Regions from separate parts of the Priestia sp. FSL W8-0001 genome, predicted to be linked through region 1. Evidence: predicted binding sites of a transcription regulator. Region 1 holds the regulator's gene; the other holds the start of a gene.
The links. The regulator CtsR, encoded in region 1, represses protease genes until heat stress. The targets are predictions, from matches to a motif close to ATGGTCAATAAAGGTCAAACA.

Region 1 (15,067 bases):
ACCTTGATGCGTGCCTTGAACCATTTGTTCAATTTTCTTTTTAGGCACATACTGGACTAATACGCCGTTTCGTTTAGCAAATTTCACAATTTCTCCCATGGATCCCCCCTGAGAGCCCTCTGCAATCCATAACTTGTTAATTTCTCTTTCTGATTTTAATGCTTCTAATACGGCATTTCGTCCGATAATATAATCCTGCTGCTGCATATTAATTTCCTCCCTCTCCTTCAAAAATGAAAGAGATTGCTTTTGTAATAATTTCCTGAGCACGCTCATGGTTACCCAATAAGTAATGATAGCCAACTAACGCTTCAAACGCTGTGCTATAGCGGTACGTTTGTACATCCGTGTTTTTAGGAACTGTGCCTGATTTTGCATTACGTCCTCTTCTTAGCACCGCTAGCTCTTCATCATCTAAGAACTCAATTTCTTTAAAATGATAGACAATCTGAGCTTGAGCTTTAGCTGAAACATATTTTTTCGCTTTGTTATGAAGCTGGTTAGGGCGTACTGTCCCTAACCCAAGCAAATGTTTCCTTACATGCAAGTCGAATACTGCATCACCCATATAAGCTAATGCTAGGCTATTCAACTGCTTCACATCTAACTTTTTTTCAGTCATTAAACAATCATCCTCTTTTCCAACGCGTTCCTTGAGCCGTGTCCTCTAAAATAATATTCTTAGCTTTTAATTCATCGCGAATCTGATCAGCTAATTTAAAGTCACGGTTTTTACGAGCATCAATTCGCTGTTGAATGAGATTTTCAATTTCCTCATCTACTAATTCTTGAGCGTCAAATGTTAAGCCTAAAGCTCCACCTAATTGGTTAAATTCATTAATGAATGCTTCAATTACTTCTTTTGATGTTGTCTTTTCGAGTAGATATACATTTGCTTGCTTAGCCAGTTCGAATAGCACTGAAATAGCATTTGCTGTATTAAAGTCATCATCCATCTCTTTAATAAAACTGTTATGAAGCTCATCAATGTTAGTTAGCCATTCTGAATTACCGTCGTTTAAGTCTGTTGCTGCCTCTAAACGGTGCTTTAAGTTCACATAAGCTGTTTGTAAACGCTCATAGCCTTTTCGAGTATTTTCAAGGATTTCTTCGTTATAATTAATTGGGTGACGGTAATGTACTGATAGAATAAAGAATCTTAATAGTGATGGGTCGTGCTTTTGAATGATGTCGTGTACAAGTACAAAGTTTCCTAATGACTTCGACATTTTTTCGTTATCAATATTAATATAACCATTATGCAACCAATATTTCGCAAATGTCTTACCCGTCAATGCTTCAGACTGTGCAATTTCGTTTTCATGATGAGGAAACGATAAGTCCTGACCGCCGGCATGAATGTCGATTGTATCTCCTAAGTATTTACGAGCCATCGCTGAGCACTCGATATGCCAACCTGGTCTTCCTTGCCCCCATGGACTATCCCATGCAATTTCACCATCTTTTGCCGCTTTCCATAACGTAAAGTCTAACGGATCTTCTTTCTTTTCTCCAACTTCAATACGAGCACCTGATTGCAGCTCATCAATTGATTGATGTGAAAGCTTTCCGTAACCTTCGAACTTTCTTGTGCGGTAATAAACGTCTCCATCTGACTCATATGCATAGCCTTTTTTAACTAGCTCATCAATAAAATCAATAATAATATCCATATTCTCTGTTACGCGAGGATGTATAGTCGCATGTTTGCAGCCAAGTGCTGTCGTATCCTCAAAATAAGCGTTAATAAATCGTTCTGCAATCGTTGGTACATCTTCACCCAGCTCTTTAGCTGCTCGAATTAGCTTGTCATCAACATCTGTGAAGTTTGACACATATTGTACTTCATACCCTCTAAACTCTAGATAGCGACGCACTGTATCGAATACAATGGCGGGTCTTGCATTTCCAATATGAATATAGTTATAAACAGTTGGACCACAGACATACATTTTAACCTTATTTTCCTCTAAAGGTGTAAACACTTCTTTTTGACGAGTTAATGTGTTATATAGCTTAATTGTCATGATAAATCTTCCCTTCTTTGAGCTGCTTGATTTCTTGTTGTAGTTCGCTTAATTGATGTTCAAGCTGCTTGAATCGCTCTGCATCTGGATCTGGTAAATCCTGATGATTTAAATCTTTAATACGAACTCCATTTTGAATGACGACTCGACCTGGTATTCCCACAACTGTTGAATTCTCAGGAACATCATTCAAGACAACCGACCCGGCACCAATTTTTGAGTTTTCGTTAATGGTAATGGACCCTAAAACTTTAGCACCCGTTGCAATAAGAACGTGGTCTTTAATCGTTGGATGACGTTTTCCTTTTTCTTTTCCCGTACCGCCTAAAGTTACTCCCTGATAAACCGTGACATTGTCTCCTATTTCGCAAGTCTCTCCAATTACGATTCCCATTCCGTGGTCAATAAAAAAGCGTCGTCCTATTTTTGCCCCCGGATGAATTTCAATTCCTGTAAAGAAGCGACTAACCTGTGAAATTACACGTGCTAAAAAGAACCATTTGCGTTTAAACAACGCGTGAGCTAAACGATGTGACCAAATAGCATGGAGCCCAGAATACGTTAAAATAACTTCGATGTAGCTCCTAGCAGCAGGATCTTGTTCAAATATCACCTCAATATCCTCTTTTAACATCTTTATCACCTTTTTCACCCCCCATTTTTTATAAAAAAAACGTCTCTGTGTCAACTGACACAGAGACGTTTCTTATACGCGGTTCCACTCTGCTTGAGTGCAGATACGCACTCCAACTCATCTCGTGTAACGGCGATACCCGCTCCTGCTTACTAACCTCAGTTTTCAACAGAAGTCTCTAAGGTGCATTTCAATAGGTATACGCATAGATTACTTTCAGCCGATGGTAATCCTCTCTAAAAAAGCGATAGCCTATTTACTTCTCCTTATCAACGATTTCAATATATATTAACTATATGGGTTTTAAACCAATTTGTTAACCAGAAACTTTTGCTAGACGAGCTAAAACTGTTGCTTTACCAAGTAGCGAAATAGCTTTTGGTAATTCTGGTCCATGTGTTTCACCCGTTGTAGCTACACGAATTGGCATAAATAGCTTCTTACCTTTATGACCTGTTGCTTTTTGAACAGCTTTTGTTGCTGCTTTAATCTCTTCGGGACTAAAAGTCTCCATTGCTTCAATTTCCGTTGCAAAAGCTTGCAATACCTCTGGCACCTGCTCTTCTGCAAGTACAGCTTTCGCTTCTTCATTATACTCAATTTCTGTTTTGAAGAACATTTCTGTTAGCTCCACGATTTCTGCACCGTAGCTCATTTGTTCTTGATAAAGGGCAATTAGTTCTTTTACCCACTTCGTTTGTTCTTCCGTCATTTGTTCTTCTACACGCCCAGCTTTTACGAGATGAGGAAGAGATAGATCTACAACTTCATCTAAATCAAGCTGCTTCATGTATTGATTGTTCATCCAACGAAGTTTATTCGTGTCAAATAATGCTGGTGATTTAGATAAACGAGCAGGATCAAAGATTTCAATAAATTGCTCTTTTGAGAAGATTTCTTCTTCCCCTACAGGTGACCATCCAAGCATTGCAATAAAATTGAACAGAGCTTCAGGTAAGTAACCTAATTCTTTATACTGCTCGATAAATTGGATAATGGACTCGTCACGCTTACTTAGTTTGCGACGACTTTCATTTACAATTAATGTCATATGTCCAAATACAGGCGGCTCCCAACCTAACGCATTATAAATCATAATTTGCTTTGGTGTATTTGAAATATGATCATCTCCACGTAAAACGTGCGTCATTTCCATTAGATGATCATCAATAGCTACAGCATAGTTATAAGTAGGCGTGCCATCTTTTTTCACGATAACATAGTCACCGATACCGTCGGATTCAAATGCTACTTCGCCTTTAACAATATCGTTGAACTTCACTACCGTACCCGTTGGAACTCGGAAGCGAATGCTTGGCTTGCGACCTTCTGCTACTAATTCTTTTTGCTGCTCTTCTGTTAAGTTACGGCATTTGCCTGAGTAGCGTGGCATTTGACCATTTTCAGTCTGCTCTTCACGTTCTTTTTCTAATTCTTCTTCTGTACAGTAGCAATAGTAAGCTGCACCTTTTTCTAATAGTTCGTCCGTATATTTTTGGTAAATTTCTGTACGTTCGGATTGACGATACGGGCCGTATTCTCCACCGATATCAATACTTTCATCCCAATCAATGCCTAACCACTTTAGATAGCGAAGCTGGCTTTCTTCTCCACCTTCAATGTTACGCTTTTGATCTGTATCTTCAATACGAATAATGAACTTACCGTTTTGATTGCGAGCAAATAAATAATTAAATAAAGCTGTTCGTGCGTTTCCGATATGAAGGTGCCCAGTTGGACTCGGTGCATAGCGAACGCGTACTTCTTTTGACATAAGTAGGATAACCTCCAGTTTATTTTACGTAAGTATGTAATTTATTATTTTTCGACATTATTAATTTTATCACCAAATGTAATTCTGTTAAAGACTCTGGGTTATTTTTGATATACTAACACCGCGGCTTGTGAAGCAATTCCTTCTTCACGACCAGTAAAGCCTAATTTTTCTGTCGTCGTTGCTTTAACATTAATCTGTGACACTTCAGCGTCTAATAGTTCGGCAATACGCTCTCGAATTGGCTGGATGTACGGTGCCATCTTAGGTTTCTGTGCAATAATTGTACAATCTACATTACTGAGCGCATAACCTTCTGCTTTCACTAGCTTCCACACATGTTGTAAAAGCTTAGCTGAATCTGCATCTTTAAACTCTGGATCCGTGTCTGGAAAATGCTTTCCAATATCCCCTTGAGCTATTGCTCCTAACAGTGCATCGGCAATCGTATGCAGAAGTACATCAGCATCAGAATGTCCCAGTAATCCTCTCTCATATGGGATTTCAATCCCTCCAATGATTAATGGACGTCCCGTTGCAAATTGATGAACGTCAAATCCTTGTCCAACACGTATATTCATTTCCTTCACCTCTTAGTTGTTTTGTTCCAACTTTGTTAAAATAGCTTCTGCATAAATTAAGTCTTCTGGTGTTGTTAATTTTATATTATCGTAGTCTCCTTGTACAATTGCTACTTCCTGACCTAGCTGTTCCACTAAGCTTGCATCATCTGTTCCTAGATAACCGTTTTCTTTTGCTACGTTATGAGCTCTTTGAATGGTAGACGAAAGAAAAGCTTGTGGGGTTTGAATAGACCACAAGCTAGAGCGTTCAATCGTTTCCACTACGATGTTGTTTTCTACTTTCTTAATCGTCTCTTTAACAGGAACGCCTAAAGTTGCCGCTTCTTTAACTGCCGCTTCTTCTACAAGTTTGTGGATATGGTGATGCTTCACAAATGGTCTAGCACCATCATGTATAAGAACCACATTAGACAGCTTAATGGCTTTCAACCCATTATACACGCTATGTTGGCGCTCTTGACCACCCGACACCACTGCCGTAACTTTACGCATCGGATATTGCTCTAAAAGTGATGTAATATCCTCTAGTTCTTGGTCATTAATAACTAAAATAATGCTATTACATGTATGATCAGTTTCAAATATATTTAGCGTATGAACAAGAAGAGGTACATTTCGAATTAATAGAAATTGCTTATTTCGCCCTGCTTTCATTCGCTTACCTTGTCCTGCTGCTAAAACAATTACATCGTATTGCATGTTCCTTCTCCCTTATAGCTGAAAATTAGAGGGCTTTTTCTAAGAGCTTAGGCTTAGCAAAAATCATTCGACCAGCTGATGTTTGAAGTACGCTTGTCACAAGTACATCGATTTGCTTACCGATATAGTTTCGGCCTTCTTCTACAACAATCATTGTACCATCGTCTAAGTAGGCAATACCTTGATTGTGTTCCTTACCGTCTTTAATGACAAGTACATTCATTTCTTCTCCTGGTAAAACAATTGGTTTGACTGCGTTTGCTAAGTCATTAATATTTAAAACCCCTACATTTTGCAGTTCGCATACTTTATTTAAATTAAAATCATTTGTCACGACGAGACCCGAAGTAACTTTTGCCAACTTTACAAGTTTACTATCTACTTCTTGAATATCTTCAAAATCACCTTCGTAAATCTCTACCTTCATAGACAATTCCTTTTGAATTCGATTTAAGATATCAAGACCTCGACGACCTCTATTGCGCTTTAAAACATCTGATGAGTCTGCGATATGCTGAAGCTCTTCTAACACAAATCGAGGAATGACAATGGTTCCATCTAAAAAACCAGTTTGACATATATCTGCAATACGTCCATCGATAATAACGCTTGTATCTAAAATTTTTAAAGACTGCAAGGATTGATTATTCTCTTGCTCTTCTTCCGAACCTTTTTTCTTACCAATACGAGTAGGTATCGAAAAAACATTGACCAACTCATCTCTCTTTTTAAACCCTACTTGAAAGCCTAAGTAACCTAATAAAATACTTAAAAAGATTGGTAAAACTGTACTAACTACCTGCAGCTGAATTTTCCCAAGGAACGTACCAACTAAATAGGCAACAATTAACCCTAATATTAAGCCTAAACTCCCAAATAAAACATCTGTTACCGGTGCCTTTACAAGAGACTCTTCGATGCGGCGAATAAAGCCTACAACATAATCTACTAACCAGAATGTTATGACAAAAAAGAGAATTGCACCTAAAGGGGCGTGAATGTATGACTTGTCTAATAATGCAATATCTTTTAGACTTAATAATTCAATAAGTTCTGGGATAAGAAAGATTCCTAATGTACCACCTGTTATGATAAAAAACAATTGAACAAAACGTTTTAACACGCCATCACCTCCTTTTATCATTATAAACAGTTTACAATGATTGAAACCTTTTATTTAATTGAAAACATAATTTGTAAACAAAATGTCCCTCTATTAGTATTTTCACAATATCCTAATCAAGATTAAAAAGTCAATTAATATCCTAGAGCTGACGGTTTAGCAAGTGTTGTTCCTTCAGTCGCTTTAGTCCTTGTTGAATTTTACGAGCACGTATTTCACCGATACCCTCTACTTCATCAAGCTCCTGAACAGTTGCATCTGTAATAGCCTTGAGGTCGCCTAATTCTTCAATTAAGTTCTCGATAATAATAGACGGTAGTCGCGGAATTTTATGAAGCATTCGATATCCTCTCGGAACAACTCCCTCTTCAAAGCTCGTATAAATTGGATAACCCATTAGCCGTAAGAGAGTTTGGTCATCTAGCAATACATTATTAGATGGCTGTTGCATCTTTTCAATTACTTTTGTTGGCTCTACGCTTGTATCATACATATAATCTTTCATTAACAAAATTGCTTCTTCTTCTAAGTGAGACAACAATTCATTCATCTGCAGACGAATTAATCGCCCTTCTGTTCCTAACTCCCTAATATAACTTAAAATTTCGTTTTTAATTCGCAATACCATCTCAATGCGATGCAAAGATTGTAACACGTCTGTATGAGTTACTTGTTCTTCAAACTCTAAAGCACTTAGGCTATTGATGGAATCATCTAAAACTGCTTTATATTTCTCCAACGTGCCAAGCGCTTGGTTCGCTTTTGCTAAAATAACGCTAATGTCTTTTAATACATATTGAGAAGAGTCTTTATACAGCGTAATAACATTTCGACGCTGTGAAATAGCAATAACCAGTACTCCTGATTGCTTGGCAACCCGCTCTGCTGTACGATGTCGCATACCGGTTTGCGAAGAAGGAGTAGATGGATCCGGCATTAATTGAGCATTTGCAAATAAAATTTTACTACCACTGTCATTTAAGATAAGCGCTCCATCCATTTTAGCCAACTCATATAAGTGAGCTGGTGTAAATGCACAATTAATTGAAAACCCTCCATCTACCATCTTTTTCACTTGATCATTGTACCCGATTACAATTAACCCGCCGGTCTTAGCTCTTAATACATTTTCAATACCATCGCGAAAAGGGGTTCCAGGAGCCACAAATTCTAGAATATCAGAGATTTGCTTTTGCTCTGTTATCTTTTCATCATTCATTCTTTTTAACCTCCTAACGTGTACTGTAACGCTTCTGACACAGTGGACACCCCTACTACGTCAATGCCTTCTGGTATTTTCCAACCACCTAAGTTTTTTTCAGGAACAATGATTCGCTTAAATCCTAATTTCACAGCTTCTTGCACTCGTTGTTCAATGCGAGACACTCTTCGAACCTCACCTGTTAATCCAACTTCTCCTACTACTACGTCTGTAGGGTTTGAAGGTGCATCTTTAAAACTCGATGCAATGCTAACCGCAACCGCCAAATCAATAGCTGGCTCATCTAACTTTACCCCACCTGCTACTTTTAAGTACGCATCTTGATTTTGCAACAGTAATCCTACTCGCTTTTCTAACACTGCCATAATAAGCGAGACACGGTTATGATCAAGTCCTGTAGACATTCTTCTAGGATTTCCAAAGCTTGTTGGGCTAATAAGTGCTTGTAACTCTACCAATACGGGACGAGTACCCTCCATCGAAGCCACAACGACAGAACCAGCTGCACCTTGAGATCGTTCTTCTAAAAAGATTTCAGATGGGTTGAGCACTTCCTCTAGACCACTTTCCTTCATTTCAAAAATACCCATTTCGTTTGTTGAACCAAAGCGGTTTTTTACTGCTCTTAAAATCCGGTACGTATGGTGGCGTTCTCCTTCAAAATACAAAACACTGTCTACCATATGTTCAAGTAACCTTGGACCTGCAATAGACCCTTCTTTGGTAACATGACCTACAATAAAAATAGCTATGCCGTTTGTTTTTGCAATTCGCATTAACTCTGCTGTACACTCGCGTACTTGAGAAACACTTCCGGGCGCTGATGTAACGTCACCGTGATAAATTGTTTGAATTGAATCAATGATAACAAGTTCTGGATTCATACTTGAGATAGCTTCTGTGATTGACTCTAAGTTTGTTTCTGCATGCACATACAAATCTTCCGCTTTAATACCTAAGCGATCTGCTCTTAGCTTTGTTTGCTTTGTTGATTCCTCACCAGATATATAAAGCACCTTATGCTTGTTCATAGCTAACTGAGCTGAAGTTTGTAGCAACAAAGTTGATTTACCAATACCAGGATCTCCCCCAATTAAGACTAGTGATCCTCTAACAATCCCTCCACCTAAAACACGGTTTAGCTCGGGTGACTTTGTATATATCCTTGGTTCAGTCGTTGATTCAATATTCGTAATGGATTGAGGCTTTTGCACCTTTGTAGACGTTGCGCCAGAAAAAGCTCCTCCTCGCCTTGAAGACTTTGTCTCTTCAATTTCTTCCACCATTGAATTCCAACTGCCACAGCCAGGACACTTTCCCATCCATTTAGCCGATTCATACCCACAATGTTGACATGAAAACTTTGTTTTTCTTTTACTCATTATTTAGTATAATCTCCTCGTTCTTTATAAAAGTCCTTGATGCTATTGTACACTATCTTTACATTGTAAATAAAAAATGGAGGCATACGTATTTTGTCGTATGCCCCACATGTTCTTAATTCTTTAGCTAATACTGCTCGGTGAAGATGACTTGACTGTAAAGTTTTCACCTTCTACATCTAACGTTACCTTTTGACCTTTTTGAATGACGCCTCTTAATAACTCCTCAGATAAACGATCTTCAACATGCTTTTGGATTGCTCGACGTAGAGGACGCGCCCCATACTCTGGGTCAAACCCTTCTTCTGCAATCTTATCAATTGCTGCCTTTGTTAATTCCAATTCAATTTCTTGTTCTTTTAAGCGTCTAGTTAATTGATCAGCCATTAGCTTTACAATTTCAGCTAGATGCGGTTTCTCTAACGAATGGAACACAATAATCTCATCAATACGGTTTAGGAACTCTGGACGGAAAGCACGCTTCATCTCACTCATAACTTTCCCTTTCATATCCTTATAATCCTGACCCTCTGCTTCAACCGTAAATCCAAGATGCTTGTTACGTTTTAACGTATCTGCACCAACATTTGAAGTCATGATTAGAATTGTGTTTCTGAAATCTACAGTGCGACCTTTTGAATCAGTTAAGCGTCCGTCTTCTAAAACTTGTAATAAAATGTTAAATACATCCGGATGCGCTTTTTCAATTTCATCTAGTAATACAACAGAGTATGGCTTTCTTCTAACTTTCTCCGTCAACTGGCCACCCTCATCATATCCAACGTAGCCTGGAGGAGAACCTACTAAGCGAGAAGTTGAGTGTTTTTCCATATACTCTGACATATCAATACGAATCATCGCATCTTCGTCACCAAACATTGATTCAGCTAAAGCACGAGCAAGCTCTGTTTTACCTACACCAGTTGGTCCCAAGAAAATAAATGAGCCTATTGGACGTTTTGGATCTTTCAAGCCTGCTCTTGCGCGACGAACAGCTTTTGCCACTGCTTTTACAGCTTCTTCTTGGCCAATGACACGAGAGTGTAAAATCTCTTCCATGTTTAGTAAACGCTCTGATTCTTCCTGAGCCAATTTCGAAACCGGCACTCCAGTCCAGCTAGATACAACCATCGCGATGTCTTCTACTGTAACAGCTGAATTCTCTTTACCTTGCTCTTGTTTCCAAGCTTTTTTAGTTTCTTCTAATTCTTCTCTTAAGCGTTGTTCTGTATCACGTAATGATGCAGCCTTTTCAAACTCCTGACTTTGGACAGAAGCATCTTTTTCATTTCGGATTGACTCTAGCTTCTGCTCTAACTCTTTCAAATTAGGCGGCGTCGTAAATGAACGTAAGCGAACTTTTGAACCAGCTTCATCAATTAAATCAATTGCTTTATCTGGTAAAAAGCGATCTGAGATATAACGGTCAGATAATTTTACTGCTTGTTCAATAGCTTCATCAGAAATTGATACGCGGTGATGAGCTTCATAACGATCTCTTAAGCCTTTTAAAATTTGGATAGATTCGTCTAGGGTTGGCTCATCAACTTGAATTGGCTGGAAACGACGCTCTAAAGCTGCATCTTTTTCAATATATTTTCGGTATTCATCTAAAGTAGTGGCACCAATACATTGTAATTCACCGCGTGCTAAAGATGGTTTTAGAATGTTTGAAGCATCAATTGCCCCTTCTGCACCACCAGCACCGATTAATGTATGCAGCTCATCAATAAATAGAATGATATTACCGGCTTGACGAATTTCATCCATTACTTTTTTCAAACGATCTTCAAATTCACCACGATATTTTGTTCCAGCAACTACGGTTCCCATATCTAGGGTCATAACGCGCTTATCTCGAAGAATCTCCGGCACTTCGTTGTTAACAATTTGCTGTGCTAATCCCTCTGCGATTGCTGTTTTACCCACACCTGGTTCACCGATAAGAACTGGGTTATTCTTTGTACGACGACTCAACACTTCAATAACACGCTGAATTTCCTTGCTACGCCCAATAACTGGATCTAGACTTCCTTCACGTGCTACCACTGTTAAATCACGAGCTAAACTATCAAGGGTTGGTGTATTTGCATTCGAAGTTCCACCACCTTGATGACTAGAAGCAGCTTCGTTACTACCTAACAGGTGCAATACTTGTTGACGAGCTTTATTTAAGCTCACTCCTAAATTATTAAGTACACGAGCAGCTACGCCTTCACCTTCACGAATTAATCCAAGTAAAATATGCTCAGTTCCCACATACGAATGACCTAATTTTCTTGCTTCATCCATTGAAAGTTCAATTACTTTTTTAGCGCGAGGTGTATAATGAATTGTTTGAGTTAACTCTTGACCTCTTCCAATAAGAGCTTCGACTTCTTTTTGAATTTTTTCTGTGCTTAACCCTAATGCAGATAATGCTTTTGCAGCAATACCGTCACCTTCACGTACAATACCTAATAAAATATGTTCAGTTCCAATATTGTTATGTCCAAGTCGTAAAGCTTCTTCTTGTGCTAACGCTAATACTTTTTGTGCACGCTCTGTAAATCTTCCAAACATCATACGGCTGTCACCCTCCACGTTAATCTATATTTTTAATATTACTAAGGCGATCTCTAATTAAGGTAGCTCTTTTAATATCTCGTTCATGGGCATCTAACGCAGAGCCTGAATACTGTTGTAAAAAGCCTGGCTGCGTCATAATAATGAGTTCATTCAAAATATTTTTGGATATGTTTGTAATATAACCTAAGTCAATCCCTAATCGAACATCTGACAAGCACTGAGACGCTTCTTTAGATTCAATTATGCGACTATGAGCTAATACTCCATATGAGCGATGAACGCGATCTTCTAACTCCAAATGAGACGTTTTAAGTAATGCATCTCTGGCAGATCTTTCTTGAGCAATTAATTGTGTTACAACACTATTCAAGTCTGACACAATATCAGCTTCAGATTTTCCTAACGTAATTTGGTTAGAAACTTGAAAGATATTACCTAATGCTTCGCTACCCTCTCCGTAAATTCCTCTTACAACTAAACCTAATTGATTAATTGCAGGAATAATTCGATGAATTTGACGAGTCATAACCAATGCAGGTACATGCATCATAACCGAGGCACGAAGCCCTGTACCAACATTCGTTGGGCAACTCGTTAAATAGCCTCTTTGTTCATCAAAAGCGTAGTCCACGCGATTTTCAATCCAATTATCTACTTCATTAGCTCGTTCTAATGCTTCGGATAATTGAAGACCTGGAAATAAACATTGTATGCGTAAATGATCTTCTTCATTAACCATAATACTTAAATCTTCTTGCTTTGATAAATAACAAGCCCCTGAATTAGATTCAGATAATTGAGGACTGATTAAATGCTTCTCCACCAGTACTCGTTTCTCCAGTGGCTTTAACTCACTCATTTTTAGAGAAGATAATTCACACTCTTCCATTTTCCTTATTTCTTCAAACACTTGATCAAAATTGTTTACAATTTCATCAGCTTTTTCTTTTACTAACATTGTAGGAAAAAGAAAATTTGTTAAATTTCTAGCTAGACGAATTCTGCTGCTTAGTACAATATCAGAGTCCGGTGCTTCTTGTTTCATCCAAGAGCTTACGGGATTTGTGAAGAATAGTTCAGACATGCGGCTATATCTCCTTTCCCGTAGAGTTATTGATTTTTTTCTCTAATAAGCGAATTTCATCTCGAAGCTCTGCAGCTTTTTCGAATTCTTCTTTTTCAATATACTCCTTTAAATTCAATCTCAGAGCCTGTAATTCCTTTTTTAAATGAAGATTACTTCCAATTCTCTTTGGAATTTTACCATGATGTAAATAATTCCCCCCATGTAACCTCTTCAAAAACGGAACAAGTGGTTGTTCAAAGGTTTCATAGCAGTTTGAACAGCCAAACCGACCAACTTTAGAAAATTGATGATACGTCATTCCGCATGTAGGGCAACGTAGTGGTTCATTTTTAATTGTATTCGGACCTGTAGCAGAAGGTTCAAAATTTAATAGTCCTGCTAATAGACTATTAATTGAAAAGCCTTGCTGAGATGATATAGAAAATACATCTCCACTCTCTGCAGCGCATTGTTCGCAAAGGTGTGCTTCTGTCTTATTCCCATTCACTACATTCGTAAAATGAAGTGTTGCAGGTCGAATCTCACATTGCTGACAAATCATGCAACCATCTCTCCCTGTCTACATAAAATCAATTCAATTAGCGATACCTTAATGAATTCAACATAGCTTTTAGTAATTTCGCTCGAAGTTCATCACGATATGGTAGCTCAAGGTCAATAACAGATCGATGAATAACGCTAAGCATTATCTTAGCTTCTCGCTCCGTAATAACTTTTTCTCCAACTAACCTAAAAATGACGCTTTCAGCATATGACTGTGAAATTTGAGATTCGATAAGATCGATGACTTGTTGAAATAAATGAGAAGCATTATGAGTTCGGACTTTAGCAATTCTGATAAAGCCACCTCCACCTCTCTTACTTTCAACCACATAACCTCTTTCAATCGTAAAGCGCGTATTAATAACGTAATTGATTTGAGATGGAACACATTGAAACTGATCTGCAATTTCGCTACGTTTAATCTCAACAATTTCTCTGTCACTTAATTCAAGCACTTCTTTTAAATACTGTTCAATGATGTCAGAGATATTTGGCACGTTGCACCCTCCTTCTGACTTTGACTATATTTGACCTTATTAAATTAAATATAAAAGGAAATGAAAAAAATTTCAACTATGTAGTTTGATAAGTTTTGCCTTACTTTTATGATTTCCACTAAAATAAGGTTCAAAACGTCATTTATTGAAATTAATGAGAAATAAAAAAAGGACTAGCTATAAGCTAATCCTTTTAAATAATATGCCTGGCAACGTCCTACTCTCACAGGGACAAAGTCCCAACTACCATCGGCGCTAGAGAACTTAACTTCCGTGTTCGGCATGGGAACGGGTGTGACCTCTCTGCTATCGCCACCAGACATGATTTGAGATTATTCTCTCAAAACTAGATAACATTTTGCTGAGTACTAGGTTTACTGTCTAGCTATGGCTCCTAATTAGTCGCCTTCGCTTTTCTAATTTGGTTAAGTCCTCGATCGATTAGTATCAGTCAGCTACACACGTCGCCGTGCTTCCACCTCTGACCTATCAACCTGATCATCTTTCAGGGATCTTACTAGCTTGCGCTATGGGAAATCTCATCTTGAGGGGGGCTTCATGCTTAGATGCTTTCAGCACTTATCCCGTCCACACATAGCTACCCAGCGATGCCTTTGGCAAGACAACTGGTACACCAGCGGTGTGTCCATCCCGGTCCTCTCGTACTAAGGACAGCTCCTCTCAAATTTCCTACGCCCACGACGGATAGGGACCGAACTGTCTCACGACGTTCTGAACCCAGCTCGCGTACCGCTTTAATGGGCGAACAGCCCAACCCTTGGGACCGACTACAGCCCCAGGATGCGATGAGCCGACATCGAGGTGCCAAACCTCCCCGTCGATGTGGACTCTTGGGGGAGATAAGCCTGTTATCCCCGGGGTAGCTTTTATCCGTTGAGCGATGGCCCTTCCATGCGGAACCACCGG
Region 2 (15,067 bases), 640 kb from region 1:
TTCCTCCTTTATCTGTATAAGTTCTTTTGAAACCAAACAAGTATACGCATAATTATTTACTGTCCGTTGTTTCTTTTAGGATCCCAAATAGTGCTTTGCTAAGAAAGCGAATTCAATAATTTATACTCATTCTATAAGCGCTTACAATTATAGTCAATAGTAAAAATCCATTCTCACAAAGGTAGTTTTTTGCTCATTAAAAAGATCGATTCTATAGCTCCAATGCTTACGAGAATACACTTCGTTTTTTAAAAGCACAAAAAGACCATTTAGCAATCGGGACTGACCCCTGTTTTTGAGACAGGAATCAAAACACCTTTTAAACAACCCGTTTTCTGTATTGTACAGGAGACTGGTTGTTTAATTTTGTTTGAATACGGGCATGGTTATAATACGTAATATAGCTTTTGACGGTTTGCTCTATGATGGTAGTCGTAGTGTATGTCAACTCGTCAAGGTAGAACGTTTCAGACTTTAGTGAGGAATGAAACGATTCAATTGAGGCATTATCTGCAGGCGTCCCTTTTCGGGACATACTCATGATAATGCCTTTCTCTTTAATTGTTTGTTGATAAGCATACGATGTGTACACAGAGCCTTGATCACTATGCAACGTGCACCCTTCCGGTAGAGAAGGGAGTTGGTTAAGCGTGTCTAAAACAAACGCGACATTTTGACAATCACCAATGGAATACGCAATAATTTCTCCGTTAAATAAATCTTGAATACTTGAAAGATACAATGGTTTCGGCCCAAAAGGCAAGTACGTAATATCGGTCACAAGCTTTTGAAGAGGGCGTTCAGCTCGAAAGTCACGATTTAATATATTCTCTGCAACCTGATAAGGTTGCCCTGTTCGCTGCCGTTTCTTCCGTTTAACGCGACATTGCCAACCGTATTTCTGCATGGTACGCTGCACAAACTTGTGGTTAATCTTCATGGTTCGCTTGAGTACAGCTGTGATCTTCCGATAGCCATATCGAAACTTGTGTGCACGACATTGTTCACCCACTTGCTGTTCCATCCATTTCTTTCGTGTATCCTGTTGACTATGCTGCTTCCAACGGTAGTAAGTGGACCGAGGAATACCAAGATGGAAACAGATTTGATAAATAGGGATTTGTTCTTTTAACTCTTCCACTAGGTTCACTGCGATTTCTGGTACCACTTCCTTTCCAATTCCTTGTACTTTTTTAAAATCTCGATTTGTTGCTTTAATTGTCGGTTCTCAGTCTTTAACTTAGCTGTCTCGTTTTCAAAATCAGGACCTTTTCCATAGGCATATTGCTTGCCTACTGGCTGTTCCAACCGGTGTACATCCCCATTTTGATACCACTTCATCCATGTTTTTAATTGGGTAGGATTCCGAATGTTTAGTTGTGATAAGACTTCTTTTACAGGTACACCGGCTAACCTCATTTCAATCGCTTTTAACTTTATTTCGACTGGATAACTGACTCTTGTTCCCATAGAAAAAACACCTCCAAGTGATTGTTAGGTACTACATACCCAGTTTTCAACTTAAAGGTGTTTTTTATTTGTCTCACTTTATGGGGTCAGTCCCATCACTAAATGGTCTTTTATTTATTGTTCAATAATGAACTCTTCACCTCTATTATCAATAACTACATCGCTATGATTTGTGATATGGCCAGCAATTAATTCCCTAGCAATTTTAGTTTCAACATACTTTTGAATAAATCGTTTAAGCGGGCGCGCACCATAAACAGGATCAAACCCTGCTTTCGCAATGTAATTTTTTGCTTCTTCAGTTAGTGTCAGCGTAATATGTCTTTCTTGCAAACGGCTTTCAAGCTGCTTAAGAAGCTTTTCAATAATTGATTTTACTTCACTCACTGACAGTGGCTTAAATAAAATCGTGTCATCCACACGATTTAAAAACTCAGGTCGAAAATGCTGGCGAAGCTGCTGAAGTACTTGTTCTCGACTTGACTCCTCAATGTTTCCATCTTCTGTTAAACCTTCTAACAGTGTTTGTGAACCAATATTCGATGTCATAATAATAATCGTATTTTTAAAATCAACGGTCTTTCCTTTTGAATCTGTTATCCTTCCATCATCCAACATTTGAAGGAGCACGTTAAACACCTCTGGATGTGCTTTTTCAATTTCATCCAGCAAGACCACGGAGTATGGTTTTCTACGAACAGCTTCCGTTAACTGTCCTCCTTCTTCATAGCCAACATATCCTGGAGGAGCACCAATCAAGCGTGAAACTGCATGCTTTTCCATGTACTCAGACATATCAATACGAATAATATGATCTTCGCTGTCAAACAACGTTTCAGCTAACGTTTTAGCTAATTCTGTCTTTCCAACTCCAGTTGGGCCCAGAAAGATAAACGAACCGATTGGGCGATTTGGATCTTGAATGCCTGCTCGTGCTCGAATCACCGCATCAGTTACAAGCGACACTGCCTCATCCTGCCCAATTACGCGCGCTTTTAAAATAGATTCCATTTTTAACAGCTTTTCTCGCTCTCCTTCTACGAGCTTTGACACTGAAATGCCTGTCCATCGTCCCACAATTTCTGCAATTTCTTCTTCCGTAACTTCTTCACGCAGCAAACGAGACTCTTGTTTTTTTGCAGCTTCGGCCTCAAGCTGTTTTAATTCTTTCTCATAGGCTGGAATATGTCCATGACGAAGCTCTGCTGCTTTATTTAGGTCATAACGCCCTTCTGCTTCTTCTAGATCTCGCTTTGCTTTTTCTAGCTTTTCCCTGACGTCTTGGACAGCTTGAATGGACTGCTTCTCCTTCTCCCATTGAAGCTTCATCACGTCTGCTTTTTCAGTTAAGTTCGCTACTTCTTCCCGAATAGCGGTTAGACGCTGTGTACTAGCAAAGTCCGTTTCTTTACTTAATGCAGCCTCTTCAATCTGCAGCTGCATGACTCTTCTTGTTACCTCATCTAATTCTGCTGGCATAGAATCAATTTCTGTTCGAATGGTTGCACACGCTTCGTCAATCAGATCAATTGCTTTATCGGGCAAAAAACGGTCAGATATGTAGCGATCTGACATAACAGCAGCTGAAACAAGAGCCCGGTCATGGATGTTTACACCGTGATGAATTTCAAATCGTTCTTTTAACCCTCGAAGAATAGAAATCGTATCTTCTACCGTTGGCTCTTCAACTAACACTTGCTGAAAGCGGCGCTCTAACGCAGGGTCTTTTTCAATATATTGACGGTATTCATCCAGGGTTGTTGCTCCAATGCAGTGAAGTTCACCACGAGCAAGCATTGGCTTGAGTAAATTTCCAGCATCCATGGCTCCATCTGTACGGCCAGCTCCTACAATGGTATGAAGCTCATCAATAAATAATAAAATTTGGCCATTGCTTTTTTTGACTTCTTGTAACACCGCTTTTAAACGCTCTTCAAATTCACCGCGAAACTTCGCTCCTGCTACTAAGGCTCCCATATCTAGAGCAAACACCATTTTATCCTTTAATCCTTCCGGCACATCTCTTCGCACAATACGCTGTGCAAGTCCTTCTACAATCGCCGTCTTCCCAACGCCTGGTTCTCCGATTAATACTGGATTATTCTTCGTTTTACGAGACAGGATTCGAATCACGCGACGAATTTCTTGATCTCGTCCAATAACAGGATCTACTTTGCCTTCTCGTACTTCTGCTACCAAATCACGACCATACTTGCTTAAAACTTCATATGTGCCTTCTGGTGTTTGGCTCGTAATGCGCTGGTTGCCACGAATTTTTTGCAGAACTTCCATTAGTTTTTGCTTCGTGATTCCGTACTGGCTAAACAACCTTCCCAAGCTAGTTGTAGAGGCCTCATTAGCAGCGGCTAAAAATAAATGCTCCACCGCCATGTACTCGTCTTTTAAACCGTCTGCCTCTTCTTGAGCTTTAACGAGCAGTTGCTGTAGAGCAGACGTAATATATATTTTGCCAGCTTCAACACCTGAACCTGTTACAGACGGCTTTTTCGCTAGCTCCGCTTCTACACTTTTTACAAACTTCTCTGTTTCAATATGTAAGTGCTCTAAAATACGAACTGCAATTCCATCTGGCTGATGAATCAATGAGTAAAGCAAGTGTAGACTATCAATTTCTTGATGACCTCGCTTGATGGCCTCAGATTGTGCGTTCATAACTCCTTCCTGAAGCTTTTGCGTCATTTTATTTACATCCATTGAAACCCCTCCGTTTTTGACTATTTTTGACCTTTATTTCATATTATAAAATGGTTTTCCCACGCAAGTAAAGCCATCTGCAGAAGATGGCTTTACTTGCGTATTATGGCTTTCTAATATATGTCCAATGACGATCATCATTAGACGTTTCTGGAAAGCGATCTCCTGCTTTTAACTTCACTTTTTTCGGATGATTCACGTTGCTTCCAGTTTCACCAATTTCTATATAAACACCGTTATTTGGCGCTTTTTGACCTGCTGTAAAATGACGATTTTGTCCCATTTCCCTTCCTCCTTCATTAATAAAATCCAGCTCTTCTCTTATACTATGCCCCCTGTTTTTCATTTCATAATCAGGATATGAACTAGGAAAACATTAGAAAAAGCGTTTACATTTAAAGGAATTCCCCTTTTCACTTCACAGTGGCGCAAAGTTTTTTTATACTGGGATATGTACCTTTAACAAGTATCTAAATTAACTATTAAAAATGTAGAAAGGATTTATGCATGGAACAATTTTATTTGCTTTTGAAATATTTATTTTTAGGCCTTTTCCAAGGGATTACAGAGCCAATTCCTGTCTCGTCTAGCGGACATATTGTACTAGCTCAACATTTATTCGGTTTAAATATTGAAGGCCTCAGTTTTGAAATTTTAGTCAATACAGCTTCTCTCATTGCGGTACTCATTATTTATCGTGAAGATATTATTCGACTTATTGTAAATGGCCTTAAGTTCTTAAAAACAAAAGATCCAAATTCGAAATCAGATTTTCAATTTATTATCTATTTAATTATAGGAACAATTCCAGCAGGCGTTATCGGTGTACTGTTTGGCGATGTAATTGAAGCCAATCTAAAATCATTAAAAGTGCTTGGTTTTGCTTTAATTGCTACAGGTATTGCCCTTTGGATTATTCGTAACCTTCGCGGGCGAAAAAATGACGCAGCGCTTTCTGTAAAAGACGCTATCATTATTGGATTAGCACAGGCCGTAGCGCTTATCCCTGGAATTAGTCGCTCAGGGGCAACAATTGTTGCTGCTATGCTACGCGGAACAAAGCAAGAAACGGCTCTTCGTTTCTCATTTTTACTTTACATTCCCGTGAGCTTAGGTGTAACAGTATTAGGAATTAGCGACATCTTAAATGATCCAAACGTTTCTGAGCTATTACTACCCTATACAGTAGCTTTCTTTGCTTCATTAATCGCTTCTTACTTCTCATTAAAGTGGTTTATGGGCATTATGGCGCGAGGAAACTTAAAATACTTTGCCATTTACTGCTTTATTGTCGGTGCATTAGTGGTTATTTTCCTTTAAACAAAAAATGCGGATGGTTTTTTCCATCCGCATTTTTTTAATGAGCAAATTGAATTGCTTGTTCAATTTCTGTTTTACCGCTTAATATTTCAAACGTTTTGCCAACTGTTGTTTCTTCATCTAAGCTTGCTACAAGTACTTTGGCAACGTCTGCTCGAGGAATTGTTGCTGATTTGTCAGCAATGTCTGTGTTCACATCAATTTCTCCAGTGGCTTTATCATCTGATAAACTTCCTGGACGAACAATTGTATACGCTAGGTTTGATTGTTTTAAATACTCATCCGCAATTGCTTTGGCACGAAGATAGAGTTGAAGCCCATCTGGACCTTGCTCAGGCGCATCCGTCCCCATTGAACTTAACATAACAAAGCGCTTCACTCCTGCTTTCTTTGCTGCATCAATAACATTCTTCGCTCCATTTTGATCCACGGCAATTGTCTTATCATCTCCCGTATGACCACCAGATCCTGCGGTAAAGATAACAGCATCCATTCCTTTAACTGCTTCTGATACGTCTTTTTCTAAATCAGCTAATACCACATCTACATTTTGTTGTTCGAATGCTTGTTTTTGTTCTTCTTCACGAACCATTGCATATGGTTGGTGTTGACTAGAGCTAGCTAATAATTCAACTACTTGCTTACCTGTTGTTCCATTTGCTCCTACTACTAAAACTTTCATTATGTCCTCACCTTTCGTTCTGCTTAATATGTTTATCGTGTTCCCCGGGATTGTCCAAATTAAACATGATACGAAAGGAACATATATACAACAAGCTGTGACATAACGAAATGATTCCATCTCTAAGACGAACCATAACGTTTCTAAACGAGTTAGGTTGTAAAAACAAGTTCGTTCCACTGCGCTTAAGACATTCGCTTTCCGCGAGAGTCGAGTGTCTTAAGCTCCATTCCGCTAGTTTTTAGTGGTTTTTCAAACCAACAAAAACTATCCGAGCTACCAAAAGAATTTAACTTTCAATAGCTCGGACAGTTCATTGGCTGAAATACTTATGTCCCAGTCTCTTTATGCCATCATTATGCTAATATTGCTTGCAGCAATGCTTTTTGTACGTGCATGCGATTTCCGGCTTGCTGGAATACAACGGAGTTCGGCCCGTCAATAATGCTTGCTGTTACTTCTTCTTCACGATGTGCAGGTAAGCAATGTAAAAACAGATAATCTGACTTAGCATGCTGAACAAGCTCATCGTTCACTTGATACGAAGCAAATACTTCTAAACGCTTTTTCGCTTCTTCTTCCTGCCCCATACTCGTCCATACATCTGCATAAATAGCATCAGCATTTTGAACAGCTTTAACAGGATTTTCTGTAATTGTAATGGTTGCTCCAGTTTCGCTGGCAACTTTTTTTGCATATTCCGTTACAAATTCCTTTGGTTCATAGCCAGAGGGACAACCAATTGAACAATCAACTCCCATTTTTGCACATGCAATCATTAGTGAATGAGCTACATTATTTCCGTCACCTACGTAAGCTACCTTTAAACCGCTGAACGTTTGTTTATGCTCATAAATTGTAAGCAAATCCGCTAGTGCTTGGCACGGATGATAATCATCCGTCAAGCCATTAATTACCGGGATAGAAGCGTATTCTGCCAGCTCTTCTATTTTAGAATGTTCAAACGTACGGATCATAATCGCATCGATAAACTGCGACAGCACTTGAGCCGTATCGCCAATTGTTTCACCGCGGCCAATTTGAAGGTCTTGACTGCTTAAAAACAAGGCATTTCCACCTAGCTGAAGCATGCCTGCTTCAAACGATACACGCGTTCGTGTAGATGACTTTTCAAAAATCATTCCCAATGTTTTTCCTTCAAGCGTTTTAACGATTTCTCCATTTTCATGCTTTTCTTTTAAGATAATGGCGCTTTCTAGTAAAAACATAATATCTTCTGGTGTTAAATCTTTTAACGTGAGCAAATCTTTACCTTTTAAGTTTGCGGATGCTGATACGGTACTCATGAGATTGTCACTTCCTTTTCGTTATGTTGAAACCATTCTTGTATTGACGATACACTATACTCACTTACATGATATGACTGTAAGAACAGTTCAAACGTTTCTAGTTCTGTTAGTACTAGCAGACCGTGCTTTAATGCAAGCATACGATTATCTTTCTTTGCAGAATCAAAACTTACAAATAGTAATGCTTCTTTACCTTTTGTCCAAGCTTGTAAATCTTTCGTATCTGCCAGTTTCAAGCCAGCATGGGTAATCGCTGTTTTTAACTCTTCTGATACTTCTGCTGCATCAATATAGACTTCAACAGCTTCTTTTTTAGATGTTACGTATTGATGAAATGCTTTTTTAGATGCTTCTTCAATTGTAGAAGCAATCGCAATTCCTTCTCCCGTTGATTTCATTTCCGGCCCAACAAGCGGGTCCACTCCTGATAACTTACTTGTCGAAAAGACAGGAAACTTAACTGTTACGTATGATGGGTCTGGCAATAAACCCGTTTGTTCGCTCATTTCCGACAAAGATTTCCCGAGCAATACTTGCGTTGATAGCGAAATAAGCGGAACATCGCATACTTTACTTACAACAGGGACTGTACGACTTGCACGAGGGTTTACCTCTAAAACATATACTTCGTCGTTATAGATTACATATTGAATATTCATAATTCCTTTATAGTTAAGCTTTTGAACAATTTTTTGAGCATATAAAACCATTTGTTGTTTATGAGCGTTCGTTACACTTTGAGCTGGTAGAAGCGCATAGCTATCACCAGAGTGAACACCTGCTTTTTCAACATGCTCAACGATTGTTGGAATTAAAACGTCTTTTCCATCGCAAACGACATCCACTTCAGCTTCTTGCCCTGGATAGTAAGCATCGAGAAGCATTGGGAAATGTGATGGTTTAATGGATGATAAACAATCCATGAGCTCCTGTTCACTTTGAAGCGTAAGCATTCCTTTTCCTCCAATAACGTAAGAAGGACGAATTAATAATGGAAAGCCCATTTCTTTTGCCTTTTTCACAAGCTGTTGCTCGTTGTCTGCCATCTCACCAGGAATATGAGGAATATGACAATCGTCTAACAGCTGATAAAATTGTTCGCGGTCTTCCAGTGCATCAATCATGCTGTTAGTAATACCAAGCAAGTTCACTCCTGCTTCTTCAAGTCCTTTAACTAATGAAATAGCCGTTTGCCCGCCATACTGAACGATAACGTCATTTACGCTTTCTGCTTCTAAAACGTTTAAGACATCTTCAACCGTAACTGGTTCAAAATAGAGGCGATCTGCTACTTCAAAGTCTGTGCTAACCGTTTCTGGATTGTTGTTAATTAAAATTGTTTCATAACCGGCCTTTTCAAGCGCCCACACACCGTGTACAGAGCTGTAGTCAAATTCTACACCTTGCCCAATTCGAATCGGTCCAGACCCGATAATTGCCACTTTTTTGTTTGAAGACGTTTCGATTTCATTTTCCCCATAGTAGCTAGAATAGAAATATGCAGTAGATGATTCAAATTCTGCTGCGCACGTATCAACCATTTTGTAGCTTGGATAAATCTTCATATTTTTACGCTTCGAGCGTACTTGCAGCTCTGAAACATTCCAGATCGATGCTAAATATGCATCAGTAAAGCCTTGTTCTTTTGCATTCTTTAGTGCTTCTTTTTCAATTGAATCCAAATTAACGTTCTTTAATTCTTGCTCTTGTTTAATTAAGTTACTGAAATGATTTAAATAGAAATAATCAATTTTCGTTTTTTCATGAATCTCTGTTGTTGTCACACTTCGACGTAGCAATTCTAAAATGATAAAGATTCGCTCGTCACTTTGATCTGCTAGCTTATCAAATAGAGCTTCTAAAGATAAAGCTTGTAGTTCTTCTACTTCTAGTCCATTTAAATCAATTTCAAGAGATGATAATGCTTTTTGGAAGCTTCTTGTAAAGGTACGATCAATCGCCATTACTTCACCTGTTGCTTTCATCTGCGTTCCGAGCGTTCTTTCTGCATAGAAGAATTTATCAAATGGCCATCTAGGAAACTTAACAACCACATAGTCTAACGCTGGTTCAAAGCTAGCATACGTATCGCCCGTAACAGGGTTTAATAACTCATGAAGGTTATATCCAACGGATAGTTTCGCTGCAATCTTTGCAATTGGATATCCCGTCGCTTTTGATGCTAAAGCTGATGAACGACTGACGCGCGGATTTACCTCAATCAGATAATATTGCTTGCTAGTAGGATCAAGCGCAAATTGAATATTACAACCACCAATAATACCAAGCGCTGAGATAATTTTAATCGATGATGAACGCAGCATCTGATACTCAACGTCTGTTAATGTTTGTGAAGGTGCGACTACAACAGAATCCCCTGTATGTACACCAACTGGATCAATATTTTCCATGTTACAAATTGTAATGCATGTTCCGTTGGCATCACGCATGACTTCATACTCTACTTCTTTAAATCCTGCGATGCTTTTTTCAACTAAACATTGGTGAATAGCACTTTCCCGAAGACCTGACGTAGCAAGCTTTTCAAGTTCTTCTAGTGAATGTGCAATCCCTCCACCAGTTCCACCCAGAGTATAGGCTGGTCGAACAATAACTGGAAAGCCGATTTCTTTCGCAAACGTTAACGCTTGCTCAACTTCTGTTACAACTTCACTTTCAGGAACCGGTTCATTTAGTTCTTGCATCAGAGCACGAAACTCTTCACGGCTTTCTCCTTGCTTAATAGATTCAATTGGTGTACCTAGCAGTTTCACACCGTATTTTTCTAAAATTTGATGTTCATGTAGCTCTAACGCTAAGTTCAGTCCCGTTTGTCCTCCTAGTGTTGCTAAAAGTCCATCTGGTTTTTCTTTTGCAATAACCTTTTCAACAGAATCCACTGTGAGTGGTTCAAAATAAATGCGATCAGCTATATGCGTATCCGTCATAATGGTAGCCGGGTTGTTGTTAATTAAAATGACTTCATAGCCTTCTTCTTTCAGTGAAAGACACGCTTGTGTGCCCGAGTAATCAAATTCCGCTGCTTGCCCAATGACAATTGGACCAGAGCCAATAACTAAAATGGTTTGTATTGTTTTATCTTTAGGCATATACTTTTTCGCTCCCAACTTGCTGTACTTGCTTCATAAATTCATCAAAGATATATGTGCTATCACTTGGTCCCGGATGCGCTTCTGGGTGATACTGTACTGATAACACCGGAAGTTGCTCATGTACAAGACCTTCAACTGACTGATCATTTACATTTTTAAATCGTACTTTAAGAGGCGTTTGTTCGATTGTCATTTCATCTACCACATAGCTATGGTTTTGTGACGTCATACATACTTTGTTCGTGAATAAATCAATAACAGGCTGATTTGCTCCACGATGACCGAACATTAATTTTTTGGTTTTTGCACCGAACGCTAGGCCAATTAACTGGTGACCAAAGCAAATTCCAAGCGTTGGATACTTACTGATAATTGCTTTGATTTCTGATAATTGATTCGCCACTTGCATCGGGTCTCCCGGTCCGTTTGATAGAACAATTCCATCTGGCTTTAAGTCTTTAATTTCGTCTAGTGAAGTCGAATAAGGAACCACCGTCACTTTGCAACCACGGTTTAACAATTCTTGTAAAATAGACTTCTTACAGCCAAAATCCATTAGTACAATATGTTGTTTATCTCCAGCGTGTGATACAACTTCTTTCGTTGATACTTGCTTAACTACGTATGGTTCAGAGTGCGTTACTACGTTACCTTGAGCAGAAGCGGAAAAGGCTGCTTGCATTGTACCCTCTTTTCGAATTCGTTTAACGACCGCTCTCGTATCCACATGTGTGATAAGAGGAATATTCCACTTTTTCAAATATTGCTTAAAGCTATACATCGCTTCATAATGGAATCCTTCATCGGAACATTCGTATACGACAACGCCTGCTACATGAGGTTTTTTACTTTCAAAGTCTTTTTCATTAATTCCGTAATTTCCAATCAATGGATAGGTGAAAACAATAATCTGGTCTTTATAAGAAGGATCCGTCACAACTTCTTGATAGCCTGTCATTCCTGTAAAAAAGACAATTTCTCCGCTTGCTTGGTGAGAGGCAGTATGTTCAATACTACCTTCAAATGAATCTCCGTTTGCTAAATGTAAATATCCATTCATTTTGCATCCCTCTTCGAATAATTATTTATTTTAAAGAATTTTTATACATAAATCCCAAAAAAATACCGGTTATATCGTTACCTTAAGCTCTTGAAATACTTGCTTTATAATATTTAGTGCTTCTGCCAATTCTTCATTACTTACTGTTAATGGCGGTAGTAAACGTATCACGTGAGGACCTGCACCTAACACTAAGAGCCCTTTTTCACGCATCTCAGTGATTAACTGTGCTTGATATTCACCGCATTCAATACCAATCATAAAACCTTTTCCACGAACTTCTTTAACAACCGAATAGCTTTCTAGCATTTCTGCTAACCGATTGTTGAAAGTGACTGACTTGGCATTGACTTCTTCTAAGAATTGCTTATTAAAAATAATTTGTAGCGTTGCTTTAGCCGATGCTAAGGCAATTGGATTCCCTCCAAATGTCGTACCATGGCTTCCTGGTCCAAATGACTCCGTTAAAAAGGCTTTCCCAATCATCGCACCAACAGGCATTCCGCTTCCTAACCCTTTTGCAGCTGTAATAATATCAGGAGATAAATTAAAATGCTGATAAGCAAATGGTTTACCTGTTCGACCGATTCCTGTTTGTACTTCATCGACAATAAACAGCGCACCGTATTCCTGACATAGCTTTTGAATAGTTGTTAAAAAACTTTCTGTTCCTGGCACTACCCCGCCTTCACCTTGAACAACTTCTGTCATGATTGCAGCTACCGTATCATCCATTTCCGCCTCTAAGCTTTCTACGTCATTATATGGAAGATAAACAAACTCATTAACAAGCGGTCCAAATCCTTCATGAATTTTTGCTTGCCCAGTTGCCGTCATTGTTGCAAACGTACGACCATGGAATGATTTCGTAAACGTAATAATTTTATGCTTTTTGGTATGCTTTCTCGCTAGTTTAATAGCTGCTTCGTTAGCTTCTGCTCCGCTGTTACAAAAGAATACTGCGTCTCCGCTTGAATTAGCAACAAGCAAGCTAGCTACTTCTTCTTGAATGGATTGATGAAATAAATTAGACACGTGCCATACTTTATTTAACTGTTCTTCTACTGCTTTTTGAACTTCCGGATGACGATGTCCCACGTTACATACGGCAATGCCTGAAATAAAATCTAAATATGTTTGATTCTTTTCATCCGTTAAATGTGTTCCGTTTGCTTCTTTTACATGTATATCAAGACGTTGATACGTTGGAAATAACGAGCTCATCTTTGTCCTCTCCACCTTTAATAGTATGTTTAATTGCAGTTCCGACTAAGTTTCCATTTTGATCTAAAAAGCCGTTAATACCGCTGATAATATTGACTTCGTGTAGCGTTGGAGACAGCGCTTTGACTGCTGACATGACCTTCGGAATCATACCACCATAAATGGTTTTCTCTTCGATTAGGTAGTTCACTTCTTCTACCGTCAATTCTGGTAACAGCTGCTGGTCTTTTAAAACACCTTGCACATCCGTTACAAACATGAGCTTTTCTGCTCCGAGTGCCTTAGCAATCGAACCTGCTGCTACATCAGCATTGATGTTAAATATCTCACCTTGTCTATTTAAACCAATTGATGAAATAACTGGAATATAACTTTGATCTATTAGCTGCTTTAAAAGCTGCTCATTAACAGAAACCACTTCGCCGACATAACCTAACTTTTCAAAGTCGATAGCTTCAGCTTCTAAGAGCTGTGCATCACACCCTGATAAACCAACTGCTTGGAGGCCTTGAATTTGAATATCACGCACCAGCTGTTTGTTTACTTTTCCTGAGAGCACCATTGTCACTACTTCTAAGGCTTCTTTAGATGTTCGGCGCAAGCCATCGACAAACTCTGCTTCAATATTAAGCTTTGCTAGCATATTCGCAATATCTGGACCGCCACCATGTACCAATACAATATTATGTCCACTGTCAATCAGCTTTTTTAAATCCCGAAAAAATGAATTGGTTAGCTGATTAATGATGCTTCCTCCACATTTTATAACAATTGTTTTTACACCTGACATCGTCTTCTCTCCTTACGTTCGGTAACTTGCATTAATTTTCACGTAATCGTAGGTTAAGTCACACCCCCATGCTTTCCCTTTGGCTGTTCCTTCATTAAGAGATACATTCACAGCTACATGTTCCTGCTGTAAATAGTTTTTAGCCGCTTCTTCATCAAACGCTTGAGGCTGACTATTTTTCAGCATCACGATGTCACCTAACGCCACCGTTATATCATTTGGATTAATTTTGACTCCACTGTAGCCAACTGCGCAAATAATTCTTCCCCAGTTTGCATCCGCTCCGTACATCGCTGTTTTGACAAGACTTGAACCAACAATTTGTTTAGCAATTATATTGGCTTCTTCGTTGGTAGCAGCGCCTTCAACATTTACTTCAATAAGCTTTGTTGCGCCTTCTCCATCGCGAGCAATTTGCTTGGCAAGATCCTCACACACAAGTCGAAGTGCCTCATAAAATGCTTTCCAATCAGAGTGATTGACCGTTAGCGTTTCGTTTTCAGCCTTGCCATTTGCAAGTACTAACACCATATCGTTTGTTGATGTATCTCCATCAACCGTAATTTGGTTAAAACTTTTATTCGTAATAGAGCGAAGCGCATCTTGTAAAACAGCTGATTCGATATTGGCATCTGTCGTTACAAATCCAAGCATCGTTGCCATGTTAGGATGAATCATACCTGACCCTTTTGCTGCTCCACCAATCGTAACGGTTTTTCCATCTACGACCACTTCATAACAAGCAGTTTTCATCACCGTGTCAGTTGTTAAAATCGCTGTTTGAAAAGCTTCTGCTCCTTTCTGTGTGTTTACTGGTTGGAGTTGCTTAATTCCTGCATTAATCTTCTTCATGTTTAATAGTTCGCCAATTACTCCTGTAGAAGCGACGGCTACATAATGAGCCGGTACGTGAAACTGCTCAGCGCTTGTAGCACGCATTTCATATGCGTCTTCTAAACCTTGCTCACCTGTACAAGCATTCGCACAAGCGCTGTTCACAACAACGGCTTGTAATTTTTGTTCTTGACTGATGCTATCTTTTGTCACATATAAAGGTGCTGCTTGAAACGTATTCAGCGTATAAACTGCCGCACAATTAGCAGGCACTTCACTCATAATAACCCCAATATCTTTTTTCTCATATCGAAGTCCTGCGTGAACTCCCGCAGCGGAAAATCCTTTTGGACTAACAACTGTACCATTCTCTATCTTTTTAATATCTAGCAAACTCTTTTTTACTGTAATCACATTATTCCCTCCTACGCTGCTCATCATGGATAAACAGGTAATCCATTAATACCTAAATTCTCTTCAAAGCCCAGCATGATATTTGCATTATGTACGGCTTGCCCTGCTGCACCCTTCATCAAGTTATCAATGACT

Region 2: the regulator CtsR is predicted to act here: its motif matches at 4,199-4,219, upstream of clpB (ATP-dependent chaperone ClpB).

What each region holds. Positions count from the first base shown of each region.
Region 1 is NZ_JBBPAL010000001.1:100,040-115,106, reverse strand. Features, by position in the region: gene rlmB (23S rRNA (guanosine(2251)-2'-O)-methyltransferase RlmB) at 1-207, opposite strand, end outside; gene MKZ18_RS00590 (Mini-ribonuclease 3) at 209-622, opposite strand; gene cysS (cysteine--tRNA ligase) at 630-2,027, opposite strand; gene cysE (serine O-acetyltransferase) at 2,017-2,670, opposite strand; T-box leader at 2,720-2,943, opposite strand; gene gltX (glutamate--tRNA ligase) at 2,978-4,435, opposite strand; gene ispF (2-C-methyl-D-erythritol 2,4-cyclodiphosphate synthase) at 4,537-5,016, opposite strand; gene ispD (2-C-methyl-D-erythritol 4-phosphate cytidylyltransferase) at 5,029-5,718, opposite strand; gene MKZ18_RS00560 (PIN/TRAM domain-containing protein) at 5,744-6,841, opposite strand; gene disA (DNA integrity scanning diadenylate cyclase DisA) at 6,984-8,060, opposite strand; gene radA (DNA repair protein RadA) at 8,066-9,445, opposite strand; gene clpC (ATP-dependent protease ATP-binding subunit ClpC) at 9,569-12,010, opposite strand; gene MKZ18_RS00540 (protein arginine kinase) at 12,030-13,097, opposite strand; gene MKZ18_RS00535 (UvrB/UvrC motif-containing protein) at 13,102-13,641, opposite strand; gene MKZ18_RS00530 (CtsR family transcriptional regulator) at 13,679-14,140, opposite strand; rRNA gene rrf (5S ribosomal RNA) at 14,345-14,460, opposite strand; rRNA gene MKZ18_RS00520 (23S ribosomal RNA) at 14,562-15,067, opposite strand, start outside.
Region 2 is NZ_JBBPAL010000001.1:743,480-758,546, reverse strand. Features, by position in the region: one part of gene MKZ18_RS04050 (IS3 family transposase) at 320-1,197, opposite strand; one part of gene MKZ18_RS04050 (IS3 family transposase) at 1,197-1,470, opposite strand; gene clpB (ATP-dependent chaperone ClpB) at 1,585-4,185, opposite strand; gene MKZ18_RS04040 (YjzC family protein) at 4,289-4,468, opposite strand; gene MKZ18_RS04035 (undecaprenyl-diphosphate phosphatase) at 4,693-5,505, shown strand; gene MKZ18_RS04030 (SDR family oxidoreductase) at 5,543-6,187, opposite strand; gene argF (ornithine carbamoyltransferase) at 6,544-7,494, opposite strand; gene MKZ18_RS04020 (carbamoyl phosphate synthase large subunit) at 7,491-10,607, opposite strand; gene MKZ18_RS04015 (carbamoyl phosphate synthase small subunit) at 10,600-11,670, opposite strand; gene MKZ18_RS04010 (acetylornithine transaminase) at 11,740-12,894, opposite strand; gene argB (acetylglutamate kinase) at 12,860-13,684, opposite strand; gene argJ (bifunctional ornithine acetyltransferase/N-acetylglutamate synthase) at 13,697-14,929, opposite strand; gene argC (N-acetyl-gamma-glutamyl-phosphate reductase) at 14,956-15,067, opposite strand, start outside.